DNA from 3 places in the Bacillus cereus group sp. BfR-BA-01360 genome. Region 2 is predicted to be linked to each of the others. Evidence: predicted binding sites of a transcription regulator. Region 2 holds the regulator's gene; each other region holds the start of a gene.

Region 1 (3,295 bases), on a different contig from region 2:
ATATGGTCATTATATTTTTACAAAAAGTGACTTTGATCAAATGTTAGAATATCACCGTTCTCAAATGGAACAAGATTCCACTTCCCAAACGAAATCCTCAAATGAGATTGAACAACTCGTCATACAATTAAATGCAATTACAAAACGATTAGATCATATTGAAGAACAAATACAAGATAAGGCAAATGATGTTGTCACATATCAACTATTACAGCATCGTCGTGAAATGGAAGAAATGTTAACAAAGATTGAGAAATTGGAGGCTTCTATTCCAAAAGAAGAACCCGTATATATTACACCGGATAGTCAATCAACATATGAACGAGAAAAAAAACCAAAACGCCGTAAAATGATTTTAAGTATGTTTGGCTTTTAATAATTCTTATTTATCAGTATATGCATTTAAAGGATGCCCATTGTTTAGGCATCCTTTCATTTTACTATGATAATATCGTCTCCATATCTTCAGCAGCAGTCATAATCGTTTTCAATCCGAATTTCTCTTGTAGCACTTGTAAAACACCAGGTGAAATAAATTCAGGCACTTTTGGTCCAATTCGAATATCTTGTATGCCAAGGCTAAATAGACCGAGTAAAATGGCAACAGCTTTCTGTTCAAACCATGATAATATAATACTCACTGGTAATTCGTTGACGTCACATTGGAAAGCCTCTGCTAATGCAGCTGCAATTTTTATCGTTGAAATGGAATTATTACATTGTCCTAAATCAATATAACGTGGAATTTTCGTTCTTGGCACAACTCCATAATCTATGTCGTTAAAGCGGAATTTCCCACAAGAAGTTGTGAAAATAACGGTTTCTTTTGGCAATGACATAGCCAACTCTCGATAATATTCACCACTCTTGCCAGGAGCATCACATCCAGCAACTACGAAAAAACGTTTTATTTTCCCCATCTTTACTGCTTCAATAATTTCTGGTGCCAATGATAAAACAGTATGATGGTGAAAACCAGTTACTAATTGTTCGTCAGATTTCATATGTACTGCCGGAAGCTCTAATGCTTTTTGGATTAATGGTTCAAAATTATCGTTTTCAATTTTTCTTACCCCTTCTAGCCCAGCTAGATCATAAGAAAAGAAGCGATCTGCGTACGTACCCTTAATCGGCATAACGCAATTTGTCGTTGCTAAAATGGCTCCTGTAAACTTTTCAAATAGACGTCGCTGATCAAACCATGACTTACCGATATTCCCTTTTAAATGTTTATATTTTTTAAGCTGAGGATATCCATGAGCAGGAAGCATTTCCGAATGTGTATACACGTTAATTCCTCTTCCTTCTGTTTGCTTAAGCAGTTCTTCTAAAGCAAATAGATTATGTCCTGTCACAACAATTGCCTTTCCTTCCACGCGATTTTGTGTAATGTGAACAGGCTTTGGAATCCCGAAATGATTAATATGTGCCTCATCTAATAGTTCCATTACTCGTAAAGCTGCTTTTCCTACCTTCATTGCCATTTCCAAATGTTCTTGTTCATTAAAGTTTGAATTTGTTAAAGTCATATATAACGCTTCATGTGTCACTGCATCTACAAATGAATCTGTATAACCGAGTTGAGCTGCATGAGTACGATATGCTGCAATACCTTTTAATCCAAAGACAATCGTATCTTGCAAACTTGCAATTGTTTCGTTTTTCCCACAAACACCTATCATTTTACATCCACCTGTTGGAGTTTGCTCACACTGGTAACAAAACATAAAATCTCATCCCTTCTTAATCAACTCTTACAAATAAAGCGTAATGTAAATGAAATAAGAAGGATGTGATGTGAATCACAATATTATATAAAAATTTGTGACAAATCAATTTGTTAACATAATATTTTTACTGTATCTTTTAATAAGCGTTTGTGCGTGAGCATTTCCTTGAATGATATCGCGAAACTCCTTCAAGGAATATAAGTGTGTAATACCTTTTCGAGCATGAATGCGGACTGGAACCCCTTGTAACATATCATGAAAATCAAATGGGGTATCTATTGGTTCAATTGGGAAACCAAGTGTAAGCAAATACATATACATTCGTTTTGTTACAACTGCAATATACCATTCTGCCTTCATTTCTAAAGCATGTATAAACAAAATCGCTGCTAATCTTTTGAAATGCCCTCGACCTCGAGATGTTTTTGCGATGCTTAACTTTCCAATTTCATATACATTGTTTAAGTTTTTTATCAATTTATTTTTAGAAAACGGATAAAAAAACTCAGAATTAGATTGTTCTGGTGAGGTATATTGAATACATTCAACAGTACCAATATAATGCTGATTTTCTATTAATAAAAACCGTGATGGATTTAAATTTCGTTCTACAAACATTAAATTTCGTTCCTCACAAAAATCTCCCCACAATTGCTCGAACCAAAAATGCTCTTCCTTCGTTTGAACACGCTGGAACATATTTCCCCACCTTTCTTATCGCTATCTCACTTCTTGATAACGCTTACATTATATAATATAAGACCGAATCTTCGTATGCAACTAAAAATATTTATTACTTATAGTATTCGTTAAACAAAATGGAATTCCTATTCCCCGTTCATTTTTATCAAAAATACCGAAAAATAACCACCTAAATACATACATAGTAGGTGGTTATTTTTTAACGCTCTCGAGTAGTAAAGATTTTTATGTTTTTATACTTTTTAACCATTCCTCAAAAATTTGCATGAGTCCATATTTTCCAGCTAACTTCTCTTTTCCTTGCTTCGTTTTATATGGGTATAACTGCAGAAATACACCACAACCTGATTCAATTTTTTTGCCGTGCATATGACTTCCCGGATAGACACAAATTACTTCGTAAATCGCCTTTCTTTTAAAAATACGTTTTCCCTCTTTTTCATCTACATATTTAATAGACCAATATTTATACATTTGCTCTGTCGCTTTTGTATTACCAACAGGCTGAAAAATGTTATACATTGGACTATACTTTACTTCAATAATAATAGATGATTGATATTCATACCATTCTTCCTGCTTTACATAACAATCTAGCCGAATATCCGGTTTTTTCGTATCTTCTCCATTATAAAAATGGCTTCCTTTACTTAATGCAATAAGTGGATGAGTTTCAATTAAATCATTAAATGCCACATGGATTCGAAACTCATCACGATGTAGTACAATTGTCGTACCATCTTGTAATCCATCCAAATAAAAATATTTCTGTATCTGTTCTCGCATCGGTACTTTATCATGAAATCCCATTTCTTGTAGTATAGAAATAACAATAAAGAATGCATAATATTCGTAGACTAAAA
Region 2 (3,295 bases):
TCAATATAGTAATCATAGTCGCCTAAATATTCTTTTGCACCGTCTGTTGATAACTCAACGACTGTAGTTGTGACACGGTTAATGAAATAGCGATCATGAGATACGAATAAAAGGGTTCCTGGATAATCAATTAATGCATTTTCCAGAATTTCTTTACTATTTAAATCAAGATGGTTGGTTGGTTCATCGAGAATTAATAAGTTTGCCTTTTGCATCATTAATTTTGCTAGGGCTAATCGAGCTTTTTGCCCACCGCTAAGAGAAGAGACTGGCTTTAATACATCATCACCTGTAAATAAAAAATTACCAAGTAGTGTACGAATTTCTTTTTCTGGCGCTAGCGGATAATCATCCCATAGTTCATCTAACACACGCTTAGATGATGTTAAGTTTGCTTGTTCTTGATCATAATATCCAACAGATACATTTGAACCAAAAGAAATCTCGCCATGTAATGTTTGTAACTTGTTCACAATAGATTTTAATAATGTAGATTTCCCAATTCCATTCGGCCCAACTAGCGCCACGCTATCGCCACGAGTTAAACGCATATTTACATGTTTGATAATAGGATTCTCATCATAGCCAATTGAAACATCTTTTAATTGGAGGACATCATTCCCGCTTTGTTTTTCAATATCGAAATGGAACGAGGCGGATTTGGAATCTCCGACGGGTCTAGTAAGTAATTCCATTCGCTCCAACTGTTTGCGTCGACTTTGCGCTCGCTTCGTTGTAGAGGCGCGTGCAATGTTCTTTTGAACAAAGTCTTCAAGTTTTGCGATCTCTTCTTGTTGTTTCTCGTAGCGTTTCATTTCTTGCTCATATTGTGCAGCTTTTAACTCTAAATATTTACTATAGTTGCCAACATATCGTCTACTTTCTTTATTAGAAATTTCATATACTTGAGTAACAAGTTTATCTAAAAAGTAACGGTCATGAGAAACGATTAAGATCGCACCAGGATATCCTTGTAAGTATTGCTCCAACCACGTTAATGTATCAATATCTAAATGGTTGGTCGGTTCATCTAATATGAGTAAATCAGGGCGCGTTAATAATAATTTTCCAAGAGCTAATCTTGTTTTTTGTCCACCGCTTAATGTGGAAATGGTTGTTTGGTGTGTTTCAGGTGGGAAACCGAGCCCGCTTACAATTGAGCGAATATCAGCTTCATATTGATAACCACCTTGATTTTTATAATCTAACTGTAGTTGATCATACTCACGAAGTAATTTTTCGTAGACGACAGCATTTGAGAAGTTTTCTTCTAATCCCATCTCATGCTCTAACCTTCGCAGTCTTTTCTCCATTTCCTGTAAATGTGTGAAGACAGTTAGCATCTCATCCCAAATTGTTAAAGAAGTTTCTAATCCAGTATTTTGAGCTAGGTAGCCAATTGAAACATCTTTCGGCTTTATTATTTCACCGCTATCATAAGACAATTCTCCAGCGATTATTTTTAATAATGTAGATTTTCCAGCACCGTTTCGGCCGACTAGTGCAATACGGTCTTTTGTTTGAACTTCCAATTTAATATGAGCTAGAATTGTTTCAGCACCATATAATTTTGAAAGCCCATTCACTTGTAATAAAATCAATGTTTTCACCTCAAATAAATTCTTAACTTTGCCAAGTTTATATTTCTCAATCATACTAAAAATAGTGTATAGTTTAAAATAAAGAGAGTTTTTCTTTCTTTCTTTATTATACAAGGAATGTTATAAGTGCTAAACTTTTGTATTTATTCCAAGTATACGAACAAAGATAGGAAGAGAGGAGAGGTTATATGGATCAGCAAAAGATTCCGCAGGCCACAGCCAAAAGATTGCCTCTATACTATCGATTTATCCAAAATTTATCTCTTTCTGGTAAGCAACGTGTTTCATCAGCAGAATTGAGTGAAGCGGTGAAGGTAGATTCCGCAACAATTCGAAGAGATTTCTCATATTTTGGAGCGTTAGGGAAAAAAGGATATGGATATAATGTAAACTATTTATTATCATTTTTCCGTGAAACGCTTGATCAAGATGATATAACACGCGTGGCACTTATTGGAGTAGGGAATTTAGGGACCGCTTTCTTACATTACAATTTCACAAAAAATAATAATACGAAAATTGAAATGGCATTTGATGTCGATGAAGAGAAAGTGGGAAAAGAAATCGGAGGAATTCCTGTATATCATTTGGATGAATTGGAAGAGCGACTAACGAATGATATACAAGTGGCAATACTAACAGTACCTGCTAACGTTGCACAAGCTGTAGCAGATCGATTGGCTTATACAAGTGTACACGGTATTTTGAATTTTACACCGGCACGGTTAAATGTATCAGAAAAAATAAGGATTCATCATATTGATTTAGCAGTAGAATTACAAACGCTTGTTTATTTTCTGAAAAATTATCCACAGTAAAACGCAGAGGAATCCCTCTGCGTTTTACTGTTTTTTCTTTATGAATTTAACTAAAATCAATCGAAGTGCTAGATTAAAGTCAATTGTTGCCATAGCAGCGAACAGTATTGTCCAGATGTTCCAAACAGTATCTGTTGCTTTCATGATAGCAAAGACTACAAAGATGCAGCCAAGAAGGAAATATAGTGCTGCCATGAACAAAGGTGAATTTCTCATGTTAAAAATCCTCCGATAAAGCCTTGCATTTTTTCAGCTTGTTTCATTAGCTCTTGTATTTGTTCGTTATTACTTACGAAAACTTGAACTACTGCGACTACTGTATTCATTCCAACATGAGCCATAATCGGAACGATAATTCGACGCGTTTGCACATATAAAAAGGCAAACACAAGGCCCATAGCAGTGTATATTAATAAGTGTGTAAAATCAAAATGGATAGCAGCAAACACAAGCGAACTAATAATTGCTGCGATAAAGAAGTTGAACTTTTTATATAATGTACCAAATAAAATCTTTCTAAATACAATTTCTTCTAAAATAGGTCCTATTATTGAGATAACAATAAGGAACCATGGAGTCGTTCTTGCAATTTCCATTAAATGTGCGGTATTTTCAGAGCCAGGCTTAATACCTAGTACATGCATCTCGATGACACCTGCAATTGTTTGAGCAAAAAATGCCATAAAGAAGCCAATAAAAATCCAACCAATTGTCGCAGGGATATTCGAGCGTTTTGTATCCAAATGTCTATCGCGAATATCGGTTCTAAGTAATAACAATACAATACATAATGCGATAAAGAAGCTAATAATAGCCCAATGACCGGTTAGAAGTTGAATTTTTTCTTCACCTGTAAATCCTCTATTATCGTATAGA
Region 3 (3,295 bases), on a different contig from region 2:
AGGAATAGGAGGACATTGTATTCCAGTTGATCCTTTATATTTTCAGTGGAAAGCAAGACAGCTAGGGCGATCAAGTCAATTAATCGAAGTAGCTCATATGATTAATGAAAAGATGCCGCAACAAATTGTAACGCAGGTGAAAGAATTAAGTGCTCCCCCAGGAACTGTCTTTCTGATTGGTATTGCGTATAAGAAAGATGTAAATGATTTACGAGAATCTCCAGCATTACCAATTATCGAGCTGTTAGTAAACGAGGGATATAAAGTACAATATCACGATCCATATATTTCATCTGCGAAAATTGGAGATAAAATATATGATTCTATCCCACTTAAGAAGAAAACATTAGAAAAAGCAGATTGCATACTAATTGTAACAGATCATTCCAATATAGATTGGAATATATGTAAAGGAATGAAGCATGTAATAGATACACGAGGTGTACTAAAGAAGGTGAGTGCATGAAGAAACGTTGTTTGATTACAGGTGGAGCAGGATTTATTGGATCACATTTAGCGGAAGAACTCGTGAAACGAGGTCATCCAGTTACGATTGTTGATAATTTTTATAAAGGAAAAAGTAAATATCATGAAGAGTTAACAGGAAATATTCCGATTATTCCAATTAGTATTCTTGATAAAAATTCAATGCATGAATTGGTAAATCAGCATGATGTTGTCTTTCATTTAGCTGCTATTTTAGGTGTAAAGACTACAATGGAAAAAAGCATTGAATTAATTGAAACGAATTTTGATGGAACAAGAAATATTTTACAAGCAGCATTAAAGGGGAAGAAGAAAGTGATTTTTGCCTCCACTTCTGAAGTGTATGGAAAAGGAACGCCACCCTTTTCGGAAGAGGATGATCGGTTATATGGGGCAACATCTAAAATTCGTTGGAGTTATGCAATTTGTAAAACATTAGAAGAGACATTGTGTTTAGGATATGCGCTACAAGGATTACCAGTAACAATTGTCCGTTATTTTAATATTTATGGCCCTAGAGCAAAAGATGGTCCATATGCTGGGGTGATTCCGCGATTTATTCGTGCAGCACTTCAAGGTGATGATCTTCTTGTATATGGAGATGGAAAGCAAACGCGTTGTTTTACGTATGTAAGTGATGCGGTAGAAGCGACAATTGCCGCAATGGATGAAAAAGTAAATGGAGAAATTATTAATATAGGATCTGAAGACGAAAAAAGCATTCAAGAAGTAGCGCAAGATATTCATCAATTGACGCATTCATCTTCCAAAATTGTTCATGTGCCATTTGAAAAGGTGTATCCACATGGGTTTGAAGAAATTCCGAATCGAAAGCCTGATGTTACAAAGCTAAAAGAAATGTGCCAATTCCATCCTAATGTTTCATGGGAGCAAGGATTAAAAGAGACGATTCAGTGGTTTCGTGAAATAGAGAATGATTAAAAGATGATTCGTGATGATATCTGTTTGTCATCAGACCTAAAGTTTAAAATTATAAAAAAGAAGTGTACCGATTTGGTACACTTCGTCTATTCTGTCATAAAAATAATATAACAGAATAAAAGATAAGGGTATTACAGTTTATAAGGGGGTATGACTTTTTATACTGCAAAATAGCATTCGTTTATAAGGATACTAAAAAATATAATTAAGGAAAGAGCCAATTTTAAAGAGTATTAAACTAATATTAACACTATCTATATATTTGTTTGCTCAACGTTTCACAAATGTGTCACAACTATCTCGTTCGTTTTTTAAAAAAAGTAGTATTCTAAATGTGTAAGCTGTTATATAAAAAATCTTAGTCCTGTACTAATCAAAAATGGAGGAGATTAGGATGACTCAAGTATTAGAGACTGTAAAAAATGCATGGGAAAAATTTAAAGGTGAAAAATGGAAAGTTGAGATTGATGTTCGCGATTTCATTCTAAATAATGTAAACGTTTACAACGGGGACGAATCCTTCTTAGCAGGAGCAACAGAAGCAACGAAAAAACTTTGGGATCAAGTAATGGATCTAACTAAACAAGAACGTGAAAATGGTGGCGTTCTTGATATGGACACAAAAATTGTTTCTTCTATTACATCACATGGTCCAGGGTATTTAAATAAGGAGCTTGAAAAAGTAGTAGGTGTTCAAACAGATCAGCCATTTAAACGTTCTTTACAACCATTTGGTGGTATTCGTATGGCAGAGCAATCTTGTGAAGCATATGGATTTAAAGTGGATGAGGAATTAAGTCGTATCTTTAGAGATTGGCGCAAAACTCATAACCAAGGTGTATTTGATGCTTACACTCCAGAAATGAGAGCAGCTCGTAAATCAGGTGTTATTACTGGTCTTCCAGACGCATATGGACGCGGACGTATTATTGGTGATTATCGCCGCGTAGCACTATATGGGGTAGATCGTTTAATTGAAGCGAAAGAAGAGGATTTAAACCTAACAGGAAGTGTAATGAGTGAAGAGGTTATCCGTTTACGTGAAGAAGTATCTGAACAAATTCGTGCACTTCAAGAATTAAAAGAAATGGCAGCTTCTCACGGTTTTGATATTTCAAAACCAGCGACAAATGCACGAGAAGCATTCCAATGGTTATACTTTGCTTATCTTGCAGCAATTAAAGAACAAAACGGGGCTGCAATGAGTCTTGGACGTACTTCAACATTCTTAGATATTTATGTTGAAAGAGATTTAGAAAATGGCACTTTAACTGAAGAGGAAGCCCAAGAGATTGTTGACCATTTCATTATGAAGTTACGTCTTGTAAAATTTGCAAGAACTCCTGATTATAATGAATTATTCTCTGGTGATCCAACTTGGGTAACTGAATCTATCGGTGGTATTGCACTTGACGGTCGTCCATTAGTAACAAAAAACTCATTCCGTTTCTTGCATACATTGGACAATTTAGGACCTGCGCCAGAGCCAAACTTAACAGTTCTTTGGTCTAAGCAATTACCACAGAAATTTAAAAACTACTGTGCAAAAATGTCTATTAAAACATCTGCAATCCAATATGAAAATGACGACATTATGCGTCCAGAATATGGCGATGACTATGGTATTGCTTGCTGTGTATCCGCAATGAAAATTGGTAAACAAATGCAATTCTTCGGAGCTCGTGCAAACTTAGCGAAGGCTTTATTATACGCTATTAATGGTGGGAAAGACGAAAAATCAAAAGTGCAAGTAGGGCCAGAATTTGCACCAATTACTTCCGACGTACTAGATTATGATGAAGTTATGCATAAATTTGATATGACAATGGAATGGTTAGCGGGTCTTTACTTAAATACATTAAATGTA

The links. The regulator Rex, encoded in region 2, represses fermentation and respiration genes when NADH is low (regulators of the CRP and FNR family bind a similar motif). The targets are predictions, from matches to a motif close to TTGTGAAATATTTCACAA.
Positions count from the first base shown of each region.
Region 1: the regulator Rex is predicted to act here: its motif matches at 1,791-1,808, upstream of hcp (hydroxylamine reductase).
Region 3: the regulator Rex is predicted to act here: its motif matches at 1,695-1,712, upstream of pflB (formate C-acetyltransferase).

Region 1 is NZ_JAKUFV010000002.1:72,714-76,008, reverse strand. It holds gene MR056_RS02200 (polar chromosome segregation protein) at 1-376, shown strand, start outside; gene hcp (hydroxylamine reductase) at 441-1,727, opposite strand; gene MR056_RS02190 (hypothetical protein) at 1,833-2,429, opposite strand; gene MR056_RS02185 (hypothetical protein) at 2,658-3,295, opposite strand, start outside.
Region 2 is NZ_JAKUFV010000037.1:8,879-12,173, reverse strand. It holds gene MR056_RS20850 (ABC-F family ATP-binding cassette domain-containing protein) at 1-1,601, opposite strand, end outside; gene MR056_RS20845 (redox-sensing transcriptional repressor Rex) at 1,790-2,419, shown strand; gene MR056_RS20840 (YdiK family protein) at 2,444-2,635, opposite strand; gene MR056_RS20835 (CPBP family intramembrane glutamic endopeptidase) at 2,632-3,295, opposite strand, start outside.
Region 3 is NZ_JAKUFV010000011.1:86,162-89,456, forward strand. It holds gene MR056_RS12295 (nucleotide sugar dehydrogenase) at 1-466, shown strand, start outside; gene MR056_RS12300 (NAD-dependent epimerase/dehydratase family protein) at 463-1,428, shown strand; gene pflB (formate C-acetyltransferase) at 1,823-3,295, shown strand, end outside.